DNA from 2 places in the Nonomuraea sp. NPDC049750 genome. Region 1 is predicted to be linked to the other one. Evidence: riboswitches for the same ligand, from Rfam matches in the RefSeq annotation. Region 1 holds a riboswitch; the other holds the start of a gene.
The links. A riboswitch is a leader RNA that binds a small molecule or an ion and turns the genes downstream of it on or off. The one in region 1 is predicted to bind cyclic di-AMP.
Positions count from the first base shown of each region.

Region 2: it holds a riboswitch for cyclic di-AMP, as region 1 does, so the genes downstream of both, AB0J16_RS42085 (CHAP domain-containing protein) here and AB0J16_RS14675 (CHAP domain-containing protein) in region 1, are expected to answer to the same signal.

Region 1 is NZ_JBFANB010000004.1:609,817-613,259, reverse strand. It holds gene AB0J16_RS14685 (ROK family protein) at 1-500, opposite strand, end outside; gene AB0J16_RS14680 (LysE family translocator) at 791-1,420, opposite strand; gene AB0J16_RS14675 (CHAP domain-containing protein) at 1,517-2,014, opposite strand; cyclic di-AMP (ydaO/yuaA leader) riboswitch at 2,201-2,342, opposite strand; gene AB0J16_RS14670 (YciI family protein) at 2,648-2,995, shown strand; gene AB0J16_RS14665 (sigma-70 family RNA polymerase sigma factor) at 2,992-3,443, shown strand, end outside.
Region 2 is NZ_JBFANB010000023.1:147,007-150,449, forward strand. It holds gene AB0J16_RS42075 (hypothetical protein) at 85-399, shown strand; gene AB0J16_RS42080 (hypothetical protein) at 601-765, opposite strand; gene AB0J16_RS42085 (CHAP domain-containing protein) at 1,012-1,692, opposite strand; cyclic di-AMP (ydaO/yuaA leader) riboswitch at 1,705-1,843, opposite strand; gene AB0J16_RS42090 (Gfo/Idh/MocA family oxidoreductase) at 1,962-2,915, opposite strand; gene AB0J16_RS42095 (aldo/keto reductase) at 2,935-3,443, opposite strand, start outside.

The sequences.
Region 1 (3,443 bases):
GGCAGATGCGGGGCGAAGCCCAGGTGCCCGGTGCGCGCGTCCACAGAACCGGGCACTCCCACGACGACCCTGCGTAGTTGCCCAGTGGTCAGGCCGACCTCGGCCGTGGCGGCCGAGACCGCGCGGCACAGATCCTCGACGTCGAGGTCCGCCTCCTCGCCGGGACGGTATCGGTGCTCGGCGACGATCTCCCCACAGATGTCGGACACCGCTATGTCCAGCGCGCGCGGGGTGAGGTCGACCGCCGCCACGTAGGCCAGCGCGCCGTTGACCGCCCAGCGTTGCGCGCGCGGCCCTTTACCGCCCTCCCGGAGCCCCGCGCGCCGTACGTGACCACTTTCCGCCAGCCGAAGCAGGAGGTCGGCTGTCGCCGGTTTCGACAGGCCGATGTGTGATTCCAGCTCCAACCGGGTCAGCGGCCCTCGATCGAGCAGAGCCAGCAGCGCCGCGCGGTCGTTGATCCGGCGCAGCAGCTGAGGGCTTCCCCCTCGCTGTTCCACGTGGGACTCCCTTACCATCTGGGAACTTCCCAGACTATTGCCGAGGAATGTACCTCATGCACATCGGCCCACGTCAAGAGGCCATCGCAAGGGAATCGAAGACCGGGGGGACTTGCCAGGCACGGCCGGGCCGTCGGCCAGGAGGGGTTCGGCATGCGACGCGACGTGACAAAGCCCCGGCTCGCCGAGCCGGGGCTTGGATGCACATCGGGGGTTCGGCCGACCTTTGGCGCTATTCGACCGCGGTTACCGTGACAGCGTTGCTCAACCGCTGACCGTGCCGCAGTCGGTCAGCGTTCGGCCGCGAGGGTGACGCCCAGACCGATGAACACGCTCCCGGTCGCGGCGTCGATCCGGCGGCGCACCGCCTGACGACCGCGCAGCCAGCCGCCGATCCGCCCGGCCAGCACGCCGACCGTCGCGTCGGCCAGGAACTCCAGGACGATCAGGATGGCGCCGAGGACGGCGAACTGCAGCCAGATCGGCCCCGCCCCGGGATCGATGAACTGGGGCAGGAAGGCGACCATGAACGTGAACGTCTGCGGATTGGCCATGGAGGAGACCACGCCGTTGAGGAAGGCACGCCGGCCGGACATTCCGCGGCTGGCCGGATCGTCGGCCTGGCTGTTCTTGCGGTTGCGGATCATCTGGACGCCGAGGTAGATCAGGTAGGCGGCGCCGGCGAGCCGTAGCACCGTGAACACGACCGGGAACGTCGTCAGCAGCACGGCGAGCCCGGCGGCGGCCGCGGCTATGTACAACGCGTCACCAGTGATGACGCCGACCGTGGCCAGCAGCCCGGCGCGGGGCCCACCCCGCAGACCGCATCCCAGCACGAACAGCATGTCCGGTCCGGGGGTGATCAGAGCGACGATGGTGGTCGCGGTGAAAACGGCGAGCAGGTGCGGATCGATCGGCATGCGACGATCTTTCCACCTCCGGTGTCGGCGCACCGCTCCGGGGACGCCGTTCGGGGGGACGCCGTTCGGGGGGTGCCAGAGGCGGCAGAACAGCTGTCAGGCGGCGTAGCGCGGGTAGCCGTAGCCGACGACCTGGGAGGTGGGACGGACACGCTGCTCGACCTTGCCGTTGCCGGTGTTGCCCTCGATCGTGGAGATCGTGCCGTCACCGTTGTCCTTGACCACGAAGCCGACGTGGCTGATGGAGCTCAGGTCCTTGCTGCCGCTCCAGGAGTAGAAGACCACGGCGCCGGGCTTGGCCATGGTGCCCCAGCGGTGGTTGGCGGCGAACCACTTGGCGTGGGCGACGGTGTAGGCGTCCCAGCCGACCTGGGAGCGGGCGCCGGTCTCCTCGCCGACCCAGGAGACGAACATCGAGCACCAGGCGGCGTTCAGGTAGTCCTGCCTGCTGCCGCCGTCACGCTGGACGGTCTCGGCGGCGCGGGCTGAGTTCATGTACCACTTCTGGAACTTCGTGCCGCCGCCGTTGGCGTCCTCGGACGTGCCGACCTGGGCCTTGGCCAGGTTCAGGACCTGCTGGGCGGTGACGTTCACCTGGGCCTCGCCGTTCCTGCCGCCCTGCGCGGAGGCGGGGGCGGCCTGAGCCGCGATGGGAGTGTGCCCGGTGGGAGCCGTGGCGGCGTTCGCCGCGGTGTGGGCGCCGAGGGCGGCGGCGGTGAGGGTCGCGCCGAGCGCGATCTTGGCATAGTTGATCTTGGGGATGCGGATGATGGTGATTGCTCCTTGCTTCCATTCCGCTTACCGGGTTAGCTGACGGGCTCGGGCGTGGAAGCTGCCCTACGGCACGTTGACGTGCCGATTAGCCCCGATCGAGACATGGGTCCCCGGTCCCGCGCACAGGCGGGTTCAGCGGTCACAGGTGATTTCCTGTGATGCATGTGATGGGTATGACGTCCGTACTCGGACTTTGGCGGCGCGGCCAGAGGGATGCTCACTGTCTAGGCCAGGCGCACAGATGGGTACAACGCACCCCTGACCTGGGTAATTCCATCGCAATGACATCGCCATGCCCAGCCCGGCCCGCTCGTCGATCCGTCAAGTAGCGGGGGTGCCTTGTTGAAGTCGCGCCAGGGCGCGTCTGGAAAGGTTGGCGTACGGTCTGTCGAATTCGCCTCGCCCGTCCGACGTAGAGGCGTACCGACCGGACAGACAGCCAAGGAGACCCTCGTGGCCCAGTACGCGATCCTCATCTTCGACGACGCCGGAGCCGGCGACTACACCCCCGAGCAGCAGGCGGCGAGCCAGCGGCACGCCGACGACCTCCTCGACTCCGGCGCCATGATCGCGGCGTACGCGCTGCGGTCCGCCGACACCGCCACCTCGTTGCGCGGCGACGTGGTCACCGACGGGCCCTTCATCGACGCCAAGGAAGTCATCGCCGGCGTCTGCGTCATCGAGGCCCCCGACCTGGACGCCGCCCTGGACCTGGCGCGTCGTAACCCCGCCGTCCAGTGGGGTCGTGGCGGCGTCGAGGTACGTCCCGTCGCAGGCGGCATCGCACCCACCGCCCGATGACGGCCGCGGCGGACGCGGGCCAAACGGACGCGGGCCAGGCGGGCGCGGGCCAAACGGAGGTGGGACGGGCGGACGCGGGACAGGCGGTGGCCGCCGCGCATCGGCGCGAGTGGGCTTTCGTGCTCGCCGCGACCGTGCGCGTCGCGCAGGACCTGGACCTGGCCGAGGAGTGCGTACAGGAGGCGTACGCCGCGGCGCTGTCGGCCTGGGAACGCGATGGTATCCCCGCCAACCCCGCGGCGTGGCTCACCACCACGGCCAAGCGCCGGGCGATGGACGCGATCCGCCGCGAGCGGACCTTCCGGTCGAAACTGCCATTGCTGGTGGAGTCCGAAGAGCTCGCGCCGCACAGACTGGCGGACCGCGACGAGGCGGACGCGGTGGAACTGGAGGATGCCGTACCCGACGAACGGCTGCGGCTCATCTTCACCTGCTGCCACCCCGCACT
Region 2 (3,443 bases), on a different contig from region 1:
CGCTTGCGCAAAGATCGAGAAATTTCCGGATTGCTGTGGGGATCTCTTGAAAAGAGGGGCACAGTCGGGCGATCATGAACGCCCATGACGAAAAAGATCATTTCCAGCGTCGCCGGCATTGTTATCGGGGCCACCGCCCTCATCGGCGGCACCGCCTCCCAGGCGGCCGCGGTGAGCGGCTGCTCGAAGACCGCGAGCAGCGACCACTCCGTGAGCGTCAAGTGCACCAGCGGGCTTGAGACCTATTTCCGGGTCTACGGGTACTTCTGTTCCACCTCGTCCTGCTCCTACATCCCGGGCAGCCTGGTCTCCATAGGCAGCACGAGCAAGGCCACCAGCGGCGCCTACTACAGCGGCAGGTGGAAGGTGAAGGGCTGCTACGTGACCGACGGCTGCTGAGGCACCCGCCGACACGCCCGTCGTGTCGCCGCCGAGCGCTAGGTCTTCTGTCTCGGCCTGCGGCAGGACAACGACTTCGAGGAAGAGGAGTACGCGGCGCGGATCGTCGACGCCCTTCCCTCCCGACTTGTGGGATCCAACGCCGATCTCCCCGCGAAGCCGTGGCGTCGCGGGGAGGTCGGCCGGGGGCCCGGCCTTGCGTCAGATGTGCTCGGCGGGGTTCGCCGGGAGGTAGAAGTTCCAGCTGCCGTGCCCCTCGTGGGCGCCGCCTGCGGGGCAGTGCCCGTTGTCGGGGCGGCCATTCCACCAAAGGGTGTAGCACTTGTTACAGAAGCGCCAGTTGTCCTGCTGTGTCGTCGGTGACATGTCCCCTCCTCCAGTATCGAGAACCGGCTCGCTGTCCGGCCACCGTCAGTGTCTGAGGTGATCGCAGGATCGTGACATCCCCAAACTTGGGGGGTTGCGGTCTGATGGGCAGATAAGGCGGCCATGCGCTGTTCAGCCCAACGTGGTGGGCTTTTCGGCAGCCGGTACGGGAGCGTGAGACGCCGACGAGCGCGCGTCCAGAAGGACGCGCGCTCGTCGGCAGGAGAGCCCTCGGTCAGGAAGTCGTCAGGCGCCGTAGCTCGGGTAGCCGTAGCCGACCACCTGGGACGTCGGCCGGACGCGCTGCTGGACGCTGCCGTTGCCGGTGTTGCCCTCGATCGTGGAGATCGTGCCGTCGTGGTTGTCCTTGACGACGAAACCGACGTGCTCGATGTCGTCCAGGCTCTTGCTGCCGCCCCACGAGAAGAACACCACGGCGCCCGGCTTCGGGGTCGTGCCCCAGTGGTTGTTGTGGGCGAACCACTTCGCGTGCTCGACCGTGTAGGCGTCCCAGCCGATCATGCTGCGCGCGCCGGACTGCTCGCCGACCCACGAGACGAACATCGAGCACCAGGCGGCGTTCAGGTAGTCCGCCCGGGTGCCGCCGTCGCGCCTGAGGGTCTCCAGGGCGCGCGGGGAGTTCATGTACCACTTCTGGAACTTGGTGCCGCCACCGTAGGCGTTCTCAGTGGTGCCGACCTGGGCCTTGGCCAGCGCCAACACCCGCGAGACCGTGGCCTTGGCCTTGATCTCGCTCTCCGGGTGGCTCTTCGCGGCGGCGTGTGCCGGGGCCACGGCGGCGTGGGCGGTGGCGGTGTCCGCGTGGGCGGCGGACTGGCCGGCGAGTGCGGCGGCCGCGACGCTCACGCCGAGGACGGCGTGAGCAAAGGTCGACTTGGTGGCGCGAAAAAGATGGGACTTCGCCATCGAGGGGGTAACTCCTTGCTTCCATGCCGCTTACCGGGTTAGCTGACGGGTTCGGACGTGGAAGCTGTCCTACGGCACGTGACGTGCCGATACACCCCAAAGGACGGTGGGTCCCCGGTTCCGCGCGAGGCGGATTCAGCGGTCACAGGACGGTCCTGTGATGCCTTTGTGCGATGGTCTGGCAACGAACGGACAAACCGGACGTATGCCTCATATGACCACAAAGGTAATGCAAGAGGCAAGGGTCTTACAAATAGATGAATCGCCAGCTAAGAGAGCTGCTCCCTCGCGTCGGCCAGAAGCCCCATCATGGCAAGGCTTTCGTCAAGTGGCATGATCGCGGATTCGGTCCTGCCTTCGGCCATGGCGTCCCGTACCTCGCGCACCTCGCCGGCGTACCCGTTGTCCGCCGGATCGAGCTCGAGCTCCTCCGTCTCCATCGACGGCCCGCTCAGCACGACCCGCTCCGGCGCCCAGAACGGCGCCTTGATGTGGGCGCGCATGTCGGTGCCCACCACGAGGGCGTCGTTCGCGTACGGGCCCAGCAGCGAGCACTCCACCAGAGCCCGCCTGCCCCCCGGATAGACCAGCACCCCGCCCGCCTCCGCGTCCACCCCTGAAGGCGCCAGCGAGCCCGTGACGTGCATCCGTGAGGGCATCCCGAGCAGCAGCTGCGCCAGCCCGAACGAGTAGACGCCCAGGTCGAGCAGCGCCCCGCCGCCCAGCTCCGGCGCCCACAGCCGGTGCGCGGGATCGTAGGGAGCCTTGAAGCCGAACGACGCCTGGACCGAGCGGATCTCCCCGAACCGGGGATCGCCGGCCACCCGCTGGATGAGCGGATTGAACCGGGTCCACATGGCTTCCATCAGAAACACCCCGGCATCGCGGGCGAGCTGGACCATCCGCTCGGCGTCGGCGACGGACGCGGCGAGCGGCTTCTCGCACAACACCGCCTTGCCCGCCGCGATCGCCGCCTCGGCGACCTCCAGGTGCTGGGCGTGCGGGGTCGCCACGTAGACCGCGTCGACGCCGGGGTCGGCGCACAGCTCCGCGTACGAGCCGTACGCCGACTCGGCGCCCAGTTCCGAGGCCAGCGCCCGCGCGCGGCCGAGGTCGCGCGAACCGACGGCGGCCACCCGCATCCCCGGCTCAGCGGCGATGACCGCCCCGACCTTTGCGGCGATGACACCCGTGGCCGCGATACCCCATGAGAGATCCTTCATGAGGAAAGATCGTAGGGAATCACCCCATCCAGGCGAAAGTGTCCGGGTTGGGGCCGATGCGGCCGTTCTCCTGGTTCAGCGCGCCGATGGCCGCCATGTCCTCGGTGTCGAGGACGAAGTCGAACACCTCGAAGTTCTCTTTGATCCGCGCCGGCGTGACCGATTTGGGGATCACCACGTTGCCGAGCTGGATGTGCCAGCGCAGCACGATCTGCGCGGGCGTCCTGGCGTGCTTCTCCGACAGCACGGCGAGCGCCGGGTCGCCGAGCAGGCCCTTGCCCTGCCCCAGCGGGCTCCACGCCTCCGTGAGGATGCCGTTGTCCTCGTGGAACTGCCGCATCTGCCGTTGCTGGAAGTGCGGGTGCAGCTCGATCTGATTGATGGCCGGAGTGATGTCCGCCTCGTCGATCACCCGGGTGAGCGTCTCAGGGGTGAAATTGGACACACCGATCGCCTTCGCCCGGCCTTGACGGTAGATCTTCTCCAGGCCGCGCCACGCCTGGAGGTACTTGTCCTGCGACGGCACCG